3 regions of the Virgibacillus sp. JSM 102003 genome follow, and region 1 is predicted to be linked to each of the others. Evidence: riboswitches for the same ligand, from Rfam matches in the RefSeq annotation. Region 1 holds a riboswitch; each other region holds the start of a gene.
The links. A riboswitch is a leader RNA that binds a small molecule or an ion and turns the genes downstream of it on or off. The one in region 1 is predicted to bind S-adenosylmethionine.

Region 1 (5,653 bases):
GATGTAGTCATATCAACAATATATGAACCAGACCTGGCATTTTCAATAATTCCGTCTTCCCCAAAATAAATACTTTCCACGTCTGACGGATAACCTACCATAGTAATTATAACGTCAGATGTCTGAGCTAACTGAGCAACAGAATTTTTCCAGTTAGCACCATTGTCCAATAGTTCCTGTGCTTTCTCCTTTGTCCGGGTATAGAGATTGATGGAATACCCTGCCTTTTGCAGATTTAACGTCATACTTTTCCCCATTACGCCTGTTCCAATAACACCAATAATTGACTGCTTTGAAAGCATAACTTCTCACACCTCTCCTTTTCTTAACTGTTTCCATTATATTAGAAAACCTGGATTATCACCACGTTCAAAGGTTAAGGCTGCTTTCACTTTTTTCAGTATTGCGAACAAATTACAATAAAAAGTTCTGACCAACAAGGACAGAACTTTTTACTACTCGTTTAATATCCTGGAAATTCTTCAGTAATGATATTATCATCTTTCACCCCAGTCTCAAGCAGCATCTCTCGCATATCCCATACCATGCCGCCTGGACCAGACAAATAATAAATTGGCATTTTTACATCTGAAATATACTTTTTAAGCATATCAGCATCTATGTGACCACTTTCTCCATTCCACTTTGAGTCAGCTCGAGTCATTACTGGAACAAATGTAAAGTTATCATTTTCCTCTGCAAATGCTTCTAAATCATTCAAAAATGGTGCGTCATCAGGTGTCTTATTCGAATACAGCAACGTCATGTCATGCGCTGAATTATTAATGGTTGCCTGGGCAATCATGCTACGTACTGGAGTGATGCCAATACCTCCAATAATAAATACGGCAGGTGTTGATTCCGTTTTATGCAGGGAAAAATCGCCATATGGACCATTGAATTCAACCTCAGCTCTCTCCGGTAAATCCTTTAATACCTTCTTGTAAGCAGAATCACGTATTCTTGTAGCGATAGCTAATTTATTTTCAGCTGGTGCGAACACAAATGAAAAATCTCTTGAGTTTCCTTTTTCATCTGTCTCACTCGGTTCGATTAAATTAAACTCACCAAATTGTCCTGCCTTAAACTCAACTCCCTCAGGCTTTTCCCAGTGAAATAGCATCGTGTCATTCGCAATAACTTCCTTTTTAATTAATTTAATCGTATTAGACACATTATTCAGCTCCCTTCCATCTCAATCAAACAATCTATTTAGCTTTACCCAATATAACTAAATTTCAATCCAAAGCGTCGTGCCTGTCACTCCCCGGTTTTTGTCATTATATGTCGAACCAAAACTGAAAAGGATGCGCTCCATAACGGAAACGCACCCCTCGACTTATTCTATATCGGATACTTTTACAATTGCTTTGCCTACGTTTGCACCTTGAAATAAATCAAGAAATGCATCAATTGTATTCTCGAATCCTTCTGTGATTGTTTCTTCGTACTGAATTTTTCCTGCCTGCAGCCATCCTGCTAATGCTTCAGATCCTTCTTTAAAACGGGAAGCATAATCACCGACAGTGAAACCTTGCATTAATGCGCTTGATTTAATCAGATAGCTTTGAACACGTAATCCTATATCGGCCTCCTTGTTATTATAGGCAGAAATCGCCCCGCAAACAGGAATACGCGCAAATTTATTCAATAATGGAAGAACGGCGTCACCGATTTCCCCGCCAACATTTTCATAATAAACATCAATTCCGTTAGGACACGCTTTTGCTAATGCCGTTTTAATGTCTTCTGTTTTATAATTAATCACAGCATCAAATCTGAGTTCATTTTTAAGGTATGCTATTTTTTCATCTGAACCAGCAATACCAACGACATGGGCACCTTTAATTTTTGCAATCTGACCTACAACAGAACCAACAGCACCAGCTGCTCCTGATACAACAACCGTTTCACCTTCTTTAGGATCTGCAATATCAAGCAACCCGAAATAAGCTGTTAGACCTGTCATTCCTAACACGCTTAAATAAGCTGACGCTGGGGCAAGATTCGTATCAATTTTTCGTACCATAGATTCCTTCACAACTGAATACTCCTGCCATCCCAAAGCCCCTGTTACAACATCACTTTTCTCAAAATGTGAAGACTTCGATTCCACAACCTGCCCAATCACCGCACTTGTAATAACGGAGTCTAATTCAAACGGTGGGACATAAGACTTCACATTATTCATTCTTCCTCTTAAATAAGGATCAACCGATATGTAATTCGTGCGTATAAGCACTTCACCCTCAGCAGGCTCTCCAATCGGTACTTCAGCAAATTCAAAATCGTCTTTTGTCGGTGTTCCTGACGGTCTATTTATAAGTTTAATTTGTTGTTGCAATATGAGTCATCCTTTCCTGATTATCAACTTTATATTATCCAAATAGTAACATGCATGCAGATATTTTAAGGAAGCTGCCATCCCTTAAAAGGCTGACAGCTAATCCAGATTTATTATTTACCCTTGATTGTTAGGGCGAACAATCACTTCATTTACATCTACATTTTCCGGCTGGTTCACGGCATAAAATACAGCCTCAGCAATGTCCTCACTATTTAATGGCGTCATTGACCCAGCACTTTTTTTGAAATTAGAAAGAACTTCTTCATCCGTGATCGTTTCTGTAAGCTCCGTCTGAACTGCACCTGGAGAAATCGATGTCGTTCGAATGTTGCTTTGCGCCACTTCTTTTGCCAGTCCCTCCATCATAATACGAACTGCGAACTTAGTACCTGAATACACAGCACTGCTTGGAAAGACTTCATGTCCGGCGACAGAAGATGTGGTTAAAATATGGCCAGCGTTTTTCTCCAGCATATGCGGAAGTACTGCTGCTACACCATAAAGCACACCCTTGATGTTGACATCTACCATTCTGTCCCACTCATCTACCTTCAGGTTTTTCATAAAGGATAATGGCATTAACCCTGCATTATTGAATAGAACATCTATTTGACCGTATTCTTTTATGGTAAAATCAGCAAGTTCCTGCATTTGTTCTCTAGATGTAACATCCGTTTTCTTTATAGCAATGCTGCCATTATCAGAGCTGATTTTATTTTTGATTTCTTCTAATCGCTCTTCTCTACGTGCTGCAAGGACAACATTGGCACCTTCATTAGCAAACTTTTCGGCTGTTGCTTCACCAATGCCGCTGCTTGCACCCGTAACAACAATTGTTTTTCCTGTCATATTACCCACATAAATCACTCCATTATTTAGTCTGATACAATATTTTCCCCTGCTACCCTATTTTTAAACTAACCAATGTATAGACACTATTCATTGCATTTATGCTGTAAGAATCCACAACTGCCAAAAATAACGAGTACCACGCTTACGTGATACTCGATACTCGATAATAGACTTTATTTCATCCACTTCGGTTTGCCAAACCCTTTAAACTGTTCATCAATAATTCGCCCATTCTGCATCACAGCAAATCGCTGACATAATTTTTTGACAACCTCCATCTCCTACTACCCTACCTTTTCAGGCTACCTTATCAATTCCGGCAACCTTTAATGCGAACGCATCATTTTCAAAGACCGTTTTAGAAGCAACTAAGTAAAATCCCTGAAAAATCATCCCAATCGATTGTCTTGCTGTTCGCAAAGCTTTTGGAGGTAAGGTTAACAAATTCACACCGTCAACTAGGACAGCGCCTGAAGTCGGCCGTTCCAAAATGTTCATGCATCGAAGAACATCATTCTGCAGGAAGTAGTACGGCACCACACCTTTAAAGGTAGGTTGCTGTGACATCATAGAGCCTGTCCCTCCGTCACTCTGGATAAAATATTTATTTTTTTCGTTCCAAATATTTGTCAACAGAAAATTTTAACAGAGCAACTTACTTCTCTATCATCCTGATATCATGGTACACTGGAATCGTATATCTTGAGCAGTAAAAAAAGTACTGCATAAGTGCAAAAAAGGCACTCAACATTAAAGCTCGGTAAATGCCAAGTTTTCTAAAAATGGGGGAAATGTATGGGTAAACGAATATTACTTTTCATAATAACAAACATTCTGGTTTTAACGACGATTGTAATTGCCTGGTCGCTAATTACAACTTATACAGGGATTAGCGGTTCGTTTGAAAATAGCAGTGGTTATTTAGGAATTAATTATACATCATTAATGGTATTCAGCTTGCTGGTAGGTTTCATAGGATCGTTCTTTTCATTGGCAATATCACGCTGGATTGCTAAGAAAATGATGAAAGTTAAAGTGCTGGATCCAAATGATCAATTATCAGCACCTGAACGAGCTGTAGTTGAAAAAGTTCATCGACTTTCTCGAGCAGCTGGATTAGTCCATATGCCTGAGGTTGGGATTTATCAGTCTGGTGAAGTAAATGCATTTGCAACAGGCCCTACTAAGAAACGGTCGCTTGTTGCTGTTTCAGCTGGTCTATTGAATAACTTGGACGATAAAGCAGTTGAAGGTGTCATTGCTCATGAGGTAGCCCACGTATCTAATGGCGACATGGTAACCATGACATTATTACAGGGAATTGTTAACACATTTGTCGTCTTTTTCTCAAGGATTGCAGCAATTATTGCGTCACGATTTGTGCGTGAAGAAATGCAATTTGTCGTCCGTTTCGCGGCGATTATTATTTTCCAAATCTTATTCTCTATTCTTGGAAGTATTGTCGTCAGTGCCTACTCACGTCACCGGGAATATCATGCCGATCGTGGAGGCGCAGATCTGGCTGGTCGTGACAAAATGGCACATGCGTTGCGTTCATTGAAAAATAACGTAGGCCGAGCTAGTGTTAAGGATCGCACCGACGATTCAGCAATTCAGACAATGAAGATAAATGGAAAAAGCGGTCTAATCAAACTCTTCTCATCTCACCCTGATATTGATGAGAGAATAAAGCGATTAGAACAGCGCTAGCTTTAACCGGTGATCGATAAAATCGCATATAATTAGAGGGTACAAATCGCACGTGGGTTTGTACCCTTTTGTTTAGATAGCGATTGAACATCAGACGCAGGAAAGCAGCGTGAATCCTCATTCCGCTAATAGCAAGAAAAGCTGCTCCAACAGGGGTGAAGCGGATCCTCGTTCCGCTAAATGTACAAAATTAACCTAAAATGAGGGTTAAAATGATAAATAGCGGAATGAGGATCCTAAGCGAAGCCCAAAGTGAGGAATTTATAGTGAATAACGGAACGAGGATCCGTCCCTTAATTTTACTGTCATAATAGACCTAGAAATAAATGAATAACCTAGTAAATCTTGGGAAAGGTAGAAAAAACAAGGAGGCTCAAAACGATGAAAAAATTTCTGCTTTACATTGGGATATTTTCCATTATCGGATTAGTATTAGTCGGGTTTAATAACACGGAACAGCATTCTGATATGCGCGGAATGCATGAGCTAAGTAATAAGGAAGATATTTTAAGAGGTACCAACGAAGTGATCACCACTACAAAAGAATTAAAAAAGATTACAGAATCTGAAGAGTACAAAACCAGGGAAATTAACAAATTGGGGGAAGAAATTGAAAATAAATGGGACCGGATTGAAAAGAAAGTAGAAAGAGAGTACCCGGAAGATTACACAAATATCGAGAAAAGTCTCTATCCGTTAATTACAATGGCTAAAAAAGAAACACCCAACAAGAAACAGCTTCAG
Region 2 (5,653 bases), on a different contig from region 1:
GGAGCACGGAAACTCGAGCGAGGAGCACGGAAACTCGAGCGAGCAGCACGGAAACTCGAGCGAGCAGCACTGGAACTCGAGCGAGCAGCACCGGAACTCGAGCGAGCAGCACGGAAACTCGAGCGAGCAGCACCGGAACTCGAGCGAGGAGCACGGAAACACGAGCGAGGAGCACTGAAACTCGAGCGAGCAGTACTGGAACTCGAGCGAGGAGTACGGAAACTCGAGCGAGGAGTACGGAAACTCGAGCGAGGAGCACGGAAACTCGAGCGAGGAGCACGGAAACTCGAGCGAGCAGCACCGGAACTCGAGCGAGGAGCACGGAAACTCGAGCGAGCAGCACTGGAACTCGAGCGAGCAGTACTGGAACTCGAGCGAGCAGCACGGAAACTCGAGCGAGGAGCACGGAAACTCGAGCGAGGAGCACGGAAACACGAGCGAGCAGTACTGGAACTCGAGCGAGCAGCACTGGAACTCGAGCGAGCAGCACGGAAACTCGAGCGAGCAGCACAAATTTTATCCGACTACATGTGGATTCTTTACTTGTTGAGAAGCGGCTTGTAATGCATGATCCAGGTCTGCGATTAAGTCATCGACATGTTCAAGTCCGACTGAATACCGGAATAATCCATCGGTGATCCCTCGTTTTTCTCTTTCTTGCTTTGGCATTGCAGCATGAGACATTGTTGCCGGATACGACAGAATAGTTTCTACTGCTCCAAGACTTACAGCGAATACTGGCAGTCGAATTTGTTCGACAAATGTTTTCGCTATAACTGAACCTTCTATTTCGAATGAAAGGACTGCTCCTGAACCATTAGATTGTCTGTTGTGTAGGTCATGTCCTGGATGATTCGGTAATCCTGGATAAAATACGTTCTTAATTAATGGATGATTAGTTAAATAGGCAGCTATTTTCAGTGCTGATTCAGATGATTGCTTAAGCCGGGAGCCTAACGTTTTGATGCCTTGAATTAACAAATAGGAATCCTGAGCGCCTAGTATGGAGCCGAAGGAATTTTGAATAAAGGCCAATCTATCTCCAAGCTCTTCTGTGTTTGTAACAGCTAGACCTGCAATAATATCACTATGGCCAGACAAAAACTTGGTTGCACTATGGAGCACAATATCAACACCAAGGTTAATTGGCTTCTGGTAAAGTGGTGTCATGAAAGTGTTGTCGAGAAAAGTTAGGCAGTCATTCGCTTTGGCAATTTTAACAATACCCTTAATGTCAGTAATGTTTAAACATGGGTTTGACGGTGTTTCGATATAGATTACTTTTGTATTCGGTTTAATTGCATCGTTAACCTCAGTTAGGTTTGTCATATCTACAAACGTGTGATCAATTTTAAATTTGGTTAGTACTTCGGTTACAAATCGGTAAGTACCGCCGTACACATCCGATGATACTAGAACATGGTCACCAGCGGAAAGCAGCATAAAGGCTGACGAGATGGCAGACATTCCAGAAGCAAATGCTAAGCCGCGGGCACCTTCCTCTAATTGCGCTATTTTTTCTTCCAGCGCTTGTCTTGTCGGATTTCCTGAGCGGCTATAATCAAATGGTCCAAACGCATCAAAGGATTCCTGATGATAGGTTGATGACAGATAAATCGGCACATTCACTGCACCTGTTTTCTGTTCAACGTCCGAATTTGATGGAGCATGAATTAATTCTGTTTCTAATTGATTCTTGTTACTACTCATTTCTTGGCCTCCTCCTTTTTCAATGATGAGAGTACTTGATTCAAATCGGCAATCAGATCCTCCGCTTGTTCAATGCCAACAGAAAACCGTAATAACCGGTTATCGATTCCACGGAGTGTTCGTTCTTCTTCCGGTATCTCTGCATGGGTCTGTGTCGCAGGATACGTAATGAAACTTTCAACCCCGCCAAGGCTTTCTGCAAAAGTAATTAATTCAAGGTTTTCTAAAAAAGGTTCAACCCAATCTGCTTTCTTGAGGCGGAATGAAAGCATGCCGCCTTTACCCGGATACAATACGTCAGTAACTCCTGGTTCGTTTGCTAAATAATCAACTATTTTCCGTGCATTTTCATCGTGCTGCTTCATCCTTAGAGCAAGTGTTTTGAGGCCTCTAATAATAAGCCATGAATCAAATGGAGACAGGACTGCACCTGAAGCATTATGGATAGTTGCAAGTTTTTCGCAAATTGCCTCTCCTTTTGCAGCGACTAGACCTGCGAGAACATCATTGTGTCCGCCAATAAATTTTGTAGCACTATGAACGACGATATCAGCGCCTAGTTCGAGCGGCTGCTGGAAATAAGGAGTTAGGAATGTGTTGTCAACAATGAGTAACAGGTCGTGTTTCTGTGCTAGTGCTGCATATGCCGTGATATCGATTTCCTGCATTAACGGGTTTGTTGGGGTTTCAATGAATAATGCTCTCGTTTTTGGTGTAATTAATTTCTCTGTCACGGCAACATCCTCAAACTCTGAATAGGTTGTCTTTATATCATAGACATCATCGTAATGCTGAAGTAAACGGTATGTACCACCATAAATGTCCTCAGGAACAATGATTTCATCACCGGAACGGAAGAGGGAAAGAACTAACTGAATAGCTGCCATTCCGGAACTGCAGGCATAGCCGCTATCACCGGCTTCTAGTTTTGCAATCCCTTCTTCCAGGATAGCTCGCGTCGGATTTTTCGTACGCGTATAGTCGTAACCAGTGGATTTGCCAATTCCTTCATGCTGGAATGCAGTTGATAAATAGATCGGCGGATTAACTGCACCTGTTGTTTTATCACTATTATTGCCAAGTTGTGCTAAGTTGGTTTGGATACTTTTATCTGACATAGTAATCATCCTTTTCATGAAAAAAATTAGGGACCCTCCAGATAAGAAGAAGGTCCCTAATAGCGCAAACAATCTTCTCATCTTCAGGTAACGTGTTACCTTTTGGATTTAGCACCGGACCAGTTATGGCGGGTTGCTGAGACATCACAGGGCCAATCCCTCCGTCTCTCTTGATAAGAAATATATGTGATTTTTATTTACTTGATTTTTCTTACTTTAATACAAACGATTGGATAATGCAATAGAAAATTATAATTTATTTGGTTTGTCCAGCTATTTCTGTTTTTCTTTTAGAAAGATATCATGAAGTAATTAAATACATATTTTCGAAAATAGAGAAGGAATTTTTATATGAAAATAGAATAATTAACACGGAGGTGTAGAGACAATGACTGACCAATATGCTGTAGAAATTGATGCAGTGATTGAGTACATCCGTGAAAATATCCAAGAGCCCCTGCCCCTTTCTCATTTGGCTAAATACGTAGCTTATAGCCCGTATCATTTTTCCCGTATATTTAAGCAAAAAACAGGTCTTCCGCCACATTATTATGTTTCTTCCCTCCGTCTGCAAAGGGCAAAAGATTTACTGTTACGTACGAATTTAAGTGTTCGTGATATAGGAATGGAGGTTGGACAACAAAGCTTGGGAACCTTTACAACTAGATTTACGGAACGGGTAGGTGTAACACCTGCTGAATTTCGGAATTCAACGGTTCATGCAGACTATCGATTAAGCAGGTTAAAGAGGCTAAATGATTGGACTGACAGCTTACTATTAACCTCAAATACACACGTAAAGGTCGAGGGGACCGTTCATGCGGATGCTCCTTTTGAAGGGGTTATTTTAATTGGCTTATTTGCAAAACCAATTCCAGAAGGGCTTCCTTTATATGGGACGCTACTTTCTTCATTGGGTACTTTTTGTTTTACTGGGGTCAAACCTGGCACGTATTACTTAATGGCTACATCTGTATCCTGGGAAATGCAGGCAAGGGATATACTGCTCCCGTACTCAACATTACGCGCCAGATTAAAGGCACCGATAATTGTTAAGAGACACACAATTGTTCCGCATCAACATGTGACACTTCGTGAACCACAACTTGATGATCCACCGATCCTAGTGTCGATCCCTCTCTTAATGAATAATTTTCTGAATCGAGTATTAAAGAATTAGCAATCTCTTAATCTTAACTAGGATTTTATAAGGAGGAGTGCAATGACAAAACAAATACTATTCATTCATAGTGCTGGACCACAAGGGGAGCACGAAGGAAGCTTTGATTTAATAGTGTATTTGCAAGATAATCTAAATGCAGAATATAATTTGATAATTCCTGAAATGCCTAATCCGGAAAACCCGGAATATACAAGATGGAAGGAGCGGCTTAGCAAAGAGTTTGCGTCATTAGAAGGTGAAGTTATTTTGATCGGGCATTCTTTGGGTGGATCGGTATTACTAAAATATCTATCTGAAGAAGATTGCCATCTTAAGATATCCAGTTTACATAGTGTTGCAGCACCTTACTGGGGTAAAAATGGTTTTTGGGAGAGTGAAGAATTTGCGCTGTCTGAAAATTTTGCTGCAAAGCTTCCTCCAATATCACAAGTGTTTTTTTACCATAGTCGCGACGATGAAGTAGTTTCATTCGATCATTTTAAGGAATATACGGAAGAATTTTTAACAGCAGCTCCACGTGCAATTGAAAACAAGGGGCATTTATTTCATAGTGGATTGCCTGAACTTGTGAATGATATTAAAGGACTGTAGATTGTAAAATTAAGGGTAAATATAGATGGGATAATTTTTATTTTTGGTAGTTATGATTAAGTATAAGCGCTATTAAGACTTATCGCTATGATAAGTTTTATAAACCTACATAGTTGTTTATCGAATCTAGCGCCAGCGTAATGCAATTTGCAGTTTACAACAATCTGTATTTGCAACCTGTGATATAAGTATCAGCCGTAGTCCATCGGGGTTGTAATGAATATCAACTTCTGACTTAATACCTGTAGAGTGAATTAATCGCTCAACCTTTGCAGTATCAGCGACCTGTGCTGCATACATTAGTTCTGCATCAAATTCGTGTGATTCTGCAAGTTTATTAAGAACAATACTCGCGTCATCCATGAGCTTTTTCGTTTCATTTGCTGATTGATATAATAGGTTGGCGTCAACTGGTGGATATTGCTCGCGATCTGGCCAGGAAGTGGAATTGGGGTAATAACCTGGATAATTGACGTAATACATAAAAAATAATCCCTCCTTGTAAAATACACCCATTTAATTATATGCATAAAAAATTGTTTATGGGAATGAACGGGATTTACGGAAAGGACGCTGATGAAATGATTAAAGCACTCTTATTTGATCTTGATGATACCTTGCTTTGGGACAAAAAAAGTGTAAAAGAGGCATTTAAGGCTACTTGTGAATTGGCAAAGCAAACATATGATATTGACCCTGTTAAGCTTGAAGCGAAAGTGCGTGAAAATGCACGGAAATTGTATGCATCCTATGATACATATGCTTTTACAAAGATGATTGGCATTAATCCGTTTGAAGGACTATGGGGTGATTTTCGGGATGAAGGGGAATCTTTTCGCAAGTTGAAAGAAATTGTTCCTGAATATCGGAAAGAAGCTTGGACGAGAGGACTGCATGATTTAGGAGTTGATGATTCAGATTTCGGTTATCAGCTGGCAGAAACTTTTCCTGCGATGCGCAAGAAAAATGCGTTTGTATATGAGGATAGTTTTGCAGTACTTGATCAGTTAAAAGGGAAGTATCAGTTGCTGCTGCTAACGAATGGGTCCCC
Region 3 (5,653 bases), on a different contig from region 1:
AGCGATCGTCATCATATTCCAGGAAGAAGCCGTCTACATTTTCTTTTGCCAATAATGTAGGAGCGATTAGAGCATAGCTTCCTTCAAATGCCCAGGTAGACTGGTAGTTTCCCCGGCATAAGTGTGTTGTTACAATTAAGTCCTCAGGCTTATTCTCTAAAGCGCCATTAACTACTCGTAACGCCAGGTCAATTAAATCCTCTCTTGAGTACTTTCCCTCATTAAACGGGATATCTGGAGCGGATAGCCCAGCGATGTATACATCGTCTAATTGCAGGTATCGTACACCTGCATCGTAAAATGCTTTGATTGCATCCTGGTAAGTTTTAATAATATCACTTGCATAGTCTTCGATGTTTGGATATATTTCTGTATTGTGAATTCCAGCGTTAAAAAGCTGGTTTGGGCTAGGAATTGTTTGCTTTGCGACTGCCCGGCCATCAACAATTTCGTTTAAATCAGTGAAATCTTTTAAGAATGGATGGTCAGGGTTAAATGAAATCTTTCCAGTATTCCGTACGTCATATTTTTCTGTTTCCAGTCCCTCGAATTGGTATCCTTGCTCAGGTACATAACCTTCAATTCCGTTTAGATGCTCCAGAAAGTCTAAGTGAAACCATGTACGGCGAAACTCGCCATCTGTAACAACTTTTAAGCCAAGTTCAATTTGCTTATCGACAACACGCTTAATTTCTTTTGTCTCAACCTCACGTAATTCTACTGCCGTTATCTGTCCTTCTTTGTACTCTAGTCTTGCTTTGTGTAGATTATCCGGGCGCAGTAAGCTTCCTACGTGCTCTGCTCTGAATGGTGGTGCTTTTGTTAATGATACTGACATGTAAATTCCTTCTTTCTGTTTTTAGTTTATATAGATGAAAATTTACGCTTTTAACCGGTAGTTCTGATTATGTTCTTGAAGCGTTTTGTCTGTCCCGAACAAGAAATGTTTTTCCATGTCTGGGGAATATTTTGAGTTTACTGTTTTAACGCCTAAAGCTTCAGCTACTGAACGCAGCATTGCTGGTGATGCTCCGCAACAAAGCCCGATATAATTTATCCCGACGTCGTTCGCCTCTTTTGCCCAGACTGCCAGTTCGTATCGGTTATGGTAAAGCGGATCAAGCGCAGTCGGGAAAGTTGTTTCTAAAGGCAGATGGCAGCTGCATCCTCCATCCGGTAAATTAAAAAATGTCGGATTTTCCTCTGTTGTACGGTATGGGATCGGGAGTCCAGCCACATAGCCATCAACATTGTTACGTATGTCAGCAAGGTAAGGCTGCATCGTTTCAGGACCCCGGAAACAATTCATGCCCACAACCAGTGCACCATTTTCAGAAAGTATCTTACAGGATTCTTCTACAGTGTAGCTATCCCTTAATATATTTTCTCCCATTAGTCCGAACGTGATGACTGCTGGTAGGTCCTGTTTCAGAATTTCTTCCAGTGCTATTACTGCCTCTTCGTGGTAATAGAACGTTTCGCCATTAATGAAATCAACGCCCTCTTCTTTGCACCATTTAACCATTTCGGCAAAAATATCTCTGACCTTCGTTTTGGACTCAGGATCTTCGGGATCGAAAATATTAGTATTTGAGATATTTCCAGCCACTAATGCTTCTTCGTCAGGATGTTCTTTAGCAACTTCTTTTGCTAAGCGGACAGCATTTCGGTTTAATGGCTCTAGTAAATCTTCTTTGCCAATAATGCGCATTTTTTCTCTGTGTGCATTATACGTGAAGGCTAATACAACGTCTGAACCTGCGTACATATAATCCCTGTATGCCTGTTTAAGTGCTTCTGGGTTATCAAGTGCAACTTCTGGAACAAAAGATCCTGCTTGCAAATACCCTCTACGCTCTAATTCAAATAAATACCCTTCTCCAACAATAACAGTTCCATCTTTTAAACGTTCTTCTAAACTGCGCTTCAATCGTTTTCCTCCTCTTTAATAAATTAAAAAAACCCACTTCTGAAAATAGAAGAGGGTTTGAAACCGTAAAGTATCACTCTCCTTATCTTCAAGCTTTAAGCATTTCAGCTTCTGGAATTAGCACAGTATTTAAAATCTGTTGCTGAGGTTTCAAAGGGCCAGTCCCTCCACCTCTCTGGATAAGAAAATTATTCAATTTTGTATTATTGAATACGATACAACTCTTGCAAATGAATGTCAAGAATATTTTTAGCATTTGAATTAATTTCATCATTCAATAATAAAACAGTAAATCCAAACTACTTGTAAATGTGCTATGCCTGTTGATTTCCACTGCAGGCGGATGCTTTCCGCGAGCATGGCTTGGGCCTCCGGGTCTTAAACTCATGCTCATTCCGCTTCACTTCAATCGCAAATAAACCGTTTGCTATTCCCGCAGGAGTCGCCCCCTCTGTTTCAATCAACGATAATAGTACTTTGAATTCACGAATGGTAAAATATTAGTTCGCAAAACTATTCGGATAAATGATGAATATACGTATTTATGAAATTGACTCATCTAAGAAACTTACATAGCTGCCGAATGCGTAGCGAATATCTATCATGAAATGAATTTATAATCGAATTAGAGGTATTCTTTCATATAGCAAATCTGAGGTTTTGCGGACACCAGAGTCCTTATTTGGCACAAATCCACGAAAATGGAAGTGTTAGCGGACACCAGGGACCTTATTTAGCACAAATGCCCTCAATTAACCATGATATATGTTAAATAAGGGCCTCTGTGTCCGGATAAGTTCGAAAAGGTCACTTTTTTAGAGGAATAGCGTCTCCTGTGTCCGCTAAAGAATAACATTCTTAGATTTCGTTAACCTTTTATAGAAGTTAAAGAATACACACTGTTCGTCCGCCACTTGATTACTTTGAGATTACATTCTGGTTCCCTTGGCACTCGTTTCTGCTATTATACATTAATATTCAACATAACAGGATTGGAAGTAGACTGGACTAGATGACAGCTTGGAATCATCGGAATTTATCCCGGATTTGGAAAAAATAAACATCATCAAAATTTAAATCCTTTTTCAGGGTTGTTTGATCGTGGTATATGTTAAAATTGCGTTAGAGAGTTGTTGTAGAGGAGGCCAATCCATGAATGTCGTATCGATAGACTTTGAGACGGCGAATGAAAAGAGAAACAGTCCATGTGCGATTGGTGTTGTTGTCGCCAATGAAAATAAAATTGTTGATGAATTTTACAGTTTAATAAATCCAATGATGCATTTCAGTTCGTTTAATACGCGCATTCATGGGATACGAGAGGAAGATGTGGCAGATGCTCCGACGTTCGCAGAATTATGGCCGACACTCAATAATTATTTATCTCATAACATAGTTATTGCGCATAACGCCAGTTTTGATATGAGTGTCATTCGAAATACATTGGACTACTTTAACCTTACATATCCTGAAATGGATTATCTTTGTACGGTGAATATTTCTAAAAGAATTTGGCCAGAGTTAGAGAATCATAAGTTGAATACGGTAGCTGGTTATCACGGTATTACCTTTGAGCATCACCATGCACTTGAGGATGCTAGAGTTGCTGCCAAAATTTTAATGAAGGCGTTTGAGACATACGAGACGGATGAAATGGATATATTTCTAGAGAGGTGCAGTATTTCGAAAGGGAAAATTTATGAACGGGGATATTTTCCGCCGAAAGTGAAGCGGACGAAACGGAGCAGAAAGCTTTATTTCTAAAATATATCAAGGGGAGTTGGATTGCATATGAGGATACTTGTTGTAGGTGCAGCTGGTACAATTGGCAAAGAGATTGTAAGAGAATTAGGAGAGAATCACTCCATAATTCGTGCTGGACGAAATGGGGCAGATGTTTCTGTTGATATTACTTCCGAGGAAAGTATCAGAGAAATGTATAAACAGATTGGAAAAGTGGATGCTGTAGTCAATGCATCTGGTGGTGCCAATTTTACAGCTGTTTCTGAATTAACACCGGAATTAAATGAAAAAGGAATTGAAAGTAAACTTAAAGGGCAAATAAATCTTGTCCTGCTAGGTATGGAATATGTGAATGACGGTGGCAGTTTCACGCTAACAACAGGTGTGATGATGGATGATCCAATTCCACTGGGTGCGTCTGCAGCAATGGCAAATGGTGGTGTCAAGGCGTTCGTTAAAGCATCATCAATTGAAATGCCTAGAGGAATTAGGATAAATAGTGTAAGTCCTAATATTGTTCAGGAATCATGGGAAAAGCTAGGTAAATTTTTTGCAGGGTTTGATCCAGTTCCTGCAAGTCGTGTGGCTCGTGCTTTTGTTAAAAGTGTTGATGGTATGCAAACCGGTAATAACTATGAAGTCTATTAGGAGGAATCAATGTGGCAGATCTTAAATATGAGGTAATCGAAACAGTAGCTGTGCTATCAGAGTCGCCAAAAGGATGGACGAAAGAGCTTAATCTGGTAAGCTGGAATGGGCGCGATCCCAAATATGACCTGAGGGATTGGGCACCGGACAAAGAGAAAATGGGAAAAGGAGTTACATTGACGGAAGACGAATTGTACAAATTGAAAGCTGCATTATCTGAACTTGATTGATTTCACGCAATATTGTGTATGGCACTGGGTCCAAAGCAATCTTCTTGTTTTGGACTCGCTAATTTGGTAACAAACGTACAAGTTTTCTGCATAAATGTTAACAATAATGTAAAATAGCGGTATACATAAAATAGGGAACGAATTGGAGGACATGAAATTGAATACAAAACGTTGGATTGCGCTTGGTGTAGCGGTTGTTTTATTTGTCGTTTCACTAGGCTTTCAGGCTGTAACGAGTGTAGTTACGGCTGATTTTGAAAAAATGTTTAACTTCCCGAATTCTTCACAGAAATTTCAAGAAGAGGTCATTGAGGAAGGAACAGGCAACAAAATTGCAGTACTTGAATTGGATGGAGTAATTCAAAATACATCTACAGCTTCCTTGCTTAATACAGGTGGATATAATCATGAGCAATTCCTGGAAATGCTTGAAGCAGCAGGGGAAGATTCAACTGTTGACGGTATTATTCTACGCGTGAATACACCTGGCGGGGGTGTTGTAGAAAGCGATGAAATACATGACAAAATTGTTCAGATAAAAGAAGAACATGATAAGCCAGTTTATGTATCAATGGGGAATACAGCGGCATCAGGGGGATATTATGTCTCTGCACCTGCTGATAAAATCGTTGCACACTCTGCAACATTGACAGGTTCGATTGGTGTTATTATGGAGAGCTTTAATTTTGCCGAATTTGCTGATAAACATGGTATTAAGTTTAATACGATCAAGAGCGGCGAATTCAAGGATATAATGTCACAATCACGTAAAATGACCGATGAAGAGCGAGAAATTCTGCAGACGATGATTGATAATTTATACGGTGATTTCGTGGAAGTGATTGTGGATGGCCGTGATATGTCAGAATCGAAAGTCCGTGAATTGGGCGATGGCCGTGTGTATACCGGTGAACAAGCTAAGAATAATGGCCTTGTTGATGCGCTAGGTTCGCTTACCGATACGATTGCCATGATGAAAGAAGATAATGGCTGGGGTAATGCAAAAGTGATTGAATATAAAAAGGGTCTTGAAATTAACGAATTTTTAGGTGGCACATTACAAGGAATGTTTAAAGGACAAACAGAATTATTCGGTATCAAG

Region 2: it holds a riboswitch for S-adenosylmethionine, as region 1 does, so the genes downstream of both, ACE1TG_RS03050 (methionine biosynthesis PLP-dependent protein) here and ACE1TG_RS10595 (methionine ABC transporter ATP-binding protein) in region 1, are expected to answer to the same signal.
Region 3: it holds a riboswitch for S-adenosylmethionine, as region 1 does, so the genes downstream of both, ACE1TG_RS03250 (homocysteine S-methyltransferase family protein) here and ACE1TG_RS10595 (methionine ABC transporter ATP-binding protein) in region 1, are expected to answer to the same signal.

The regions. Positions count from the first base shown of each region.
Region 1 covers NZ_JBHFQH010000008.1:65,248-70,900, reverse strand. The annotation lists gene ACE1TG_RS10615 (NAD(P)-dependent oxidoreductase) at 1-302, opposite strand, end outside; gene ACE1TG_RS10610 (FAD-dependent oxidoreductase) at 464-1,174, opposite strand; gene ACE1TG_RS10605 (NADP-dependent oxidoreductase) at 1,340-2,344, opposite strand; gene ACE1TG_RS10600 (SDR family oxidoreductase) at 2,462-3,196, opposite strand; partial or broken gene ACE1TG_RS10595 (methionine ABC transporter ATP-binding protein) at 3,518-3,709, opposite strand; SAM riboswitch class I at 3,705-3,801, opposite strand; gene htpX (protease HtpX) at 3,995-4,909, shown strand; gene ACE1TG_RS10585 (hypothetical protein) at 5,291-5,653, shown strand, end outside.
Region 2 covers NZ_JBHFQH010000002.1:115,923-121,575, forward strand. The annotation lists gene ACE1TG_RS03040 (coiled-coil domain-containing protein) at 1-564, shown strand, start outside; gene metC (cystathionine beta-lyase) at 517-1,710, opposite strand; gene ACE1TG_RS03050 (methionine biosynthesis PLP-dependent protein) at 1,707-2,828, opposite strand; SAM riboswitch class I at 2,903-3,008, opposite strand; gene ACE1TG_RS03055 (helix-turn-helix domain-containing protein) at 3,217-4,008, shown strand; gene ACE1TG_RS03060 (alpha/beta hydrolase) at 4,051-4,602, shown strand; gene ACE1TG_RS03065 (YuzC family spore coat inner layer protein) at 4,729-5,085, opposite strand; gene ACE1TG_RS03070 (HAD family hydrolase) at 5,184-5,653, shown strand, end outside.
Region 3 covers NZ_JBHFQH010000002.1:151,588-157,240, forward strand. The annotation lists gene ACE1TG_RS03245 (5-methyltetrahydropteroyltriglutamate--homocysteine S-methyltransferase) at 1-838, opposite strand, end outside; gene ACE1TG_RS03250 (homocysteine S-methyltransferase family protein) at 881-1,930, opposite strand; SAM riboswitch class I at 2,010-2,116, opposite strand; gene ACE1TG_RS03255 (3'-5' exonuclease) at 3,083-3,694, shown strand; gene ACE1TG_RS03260 (short chain dehydrogenase) at 3,722-4,321, shown strand; gene ACE1TG_RS03265 (YdbC family protein) at 4,333-4,551, shown strand; gene sppA (signal peptide peptidase SppA) at 4,709-5,653, shown strand, end outside.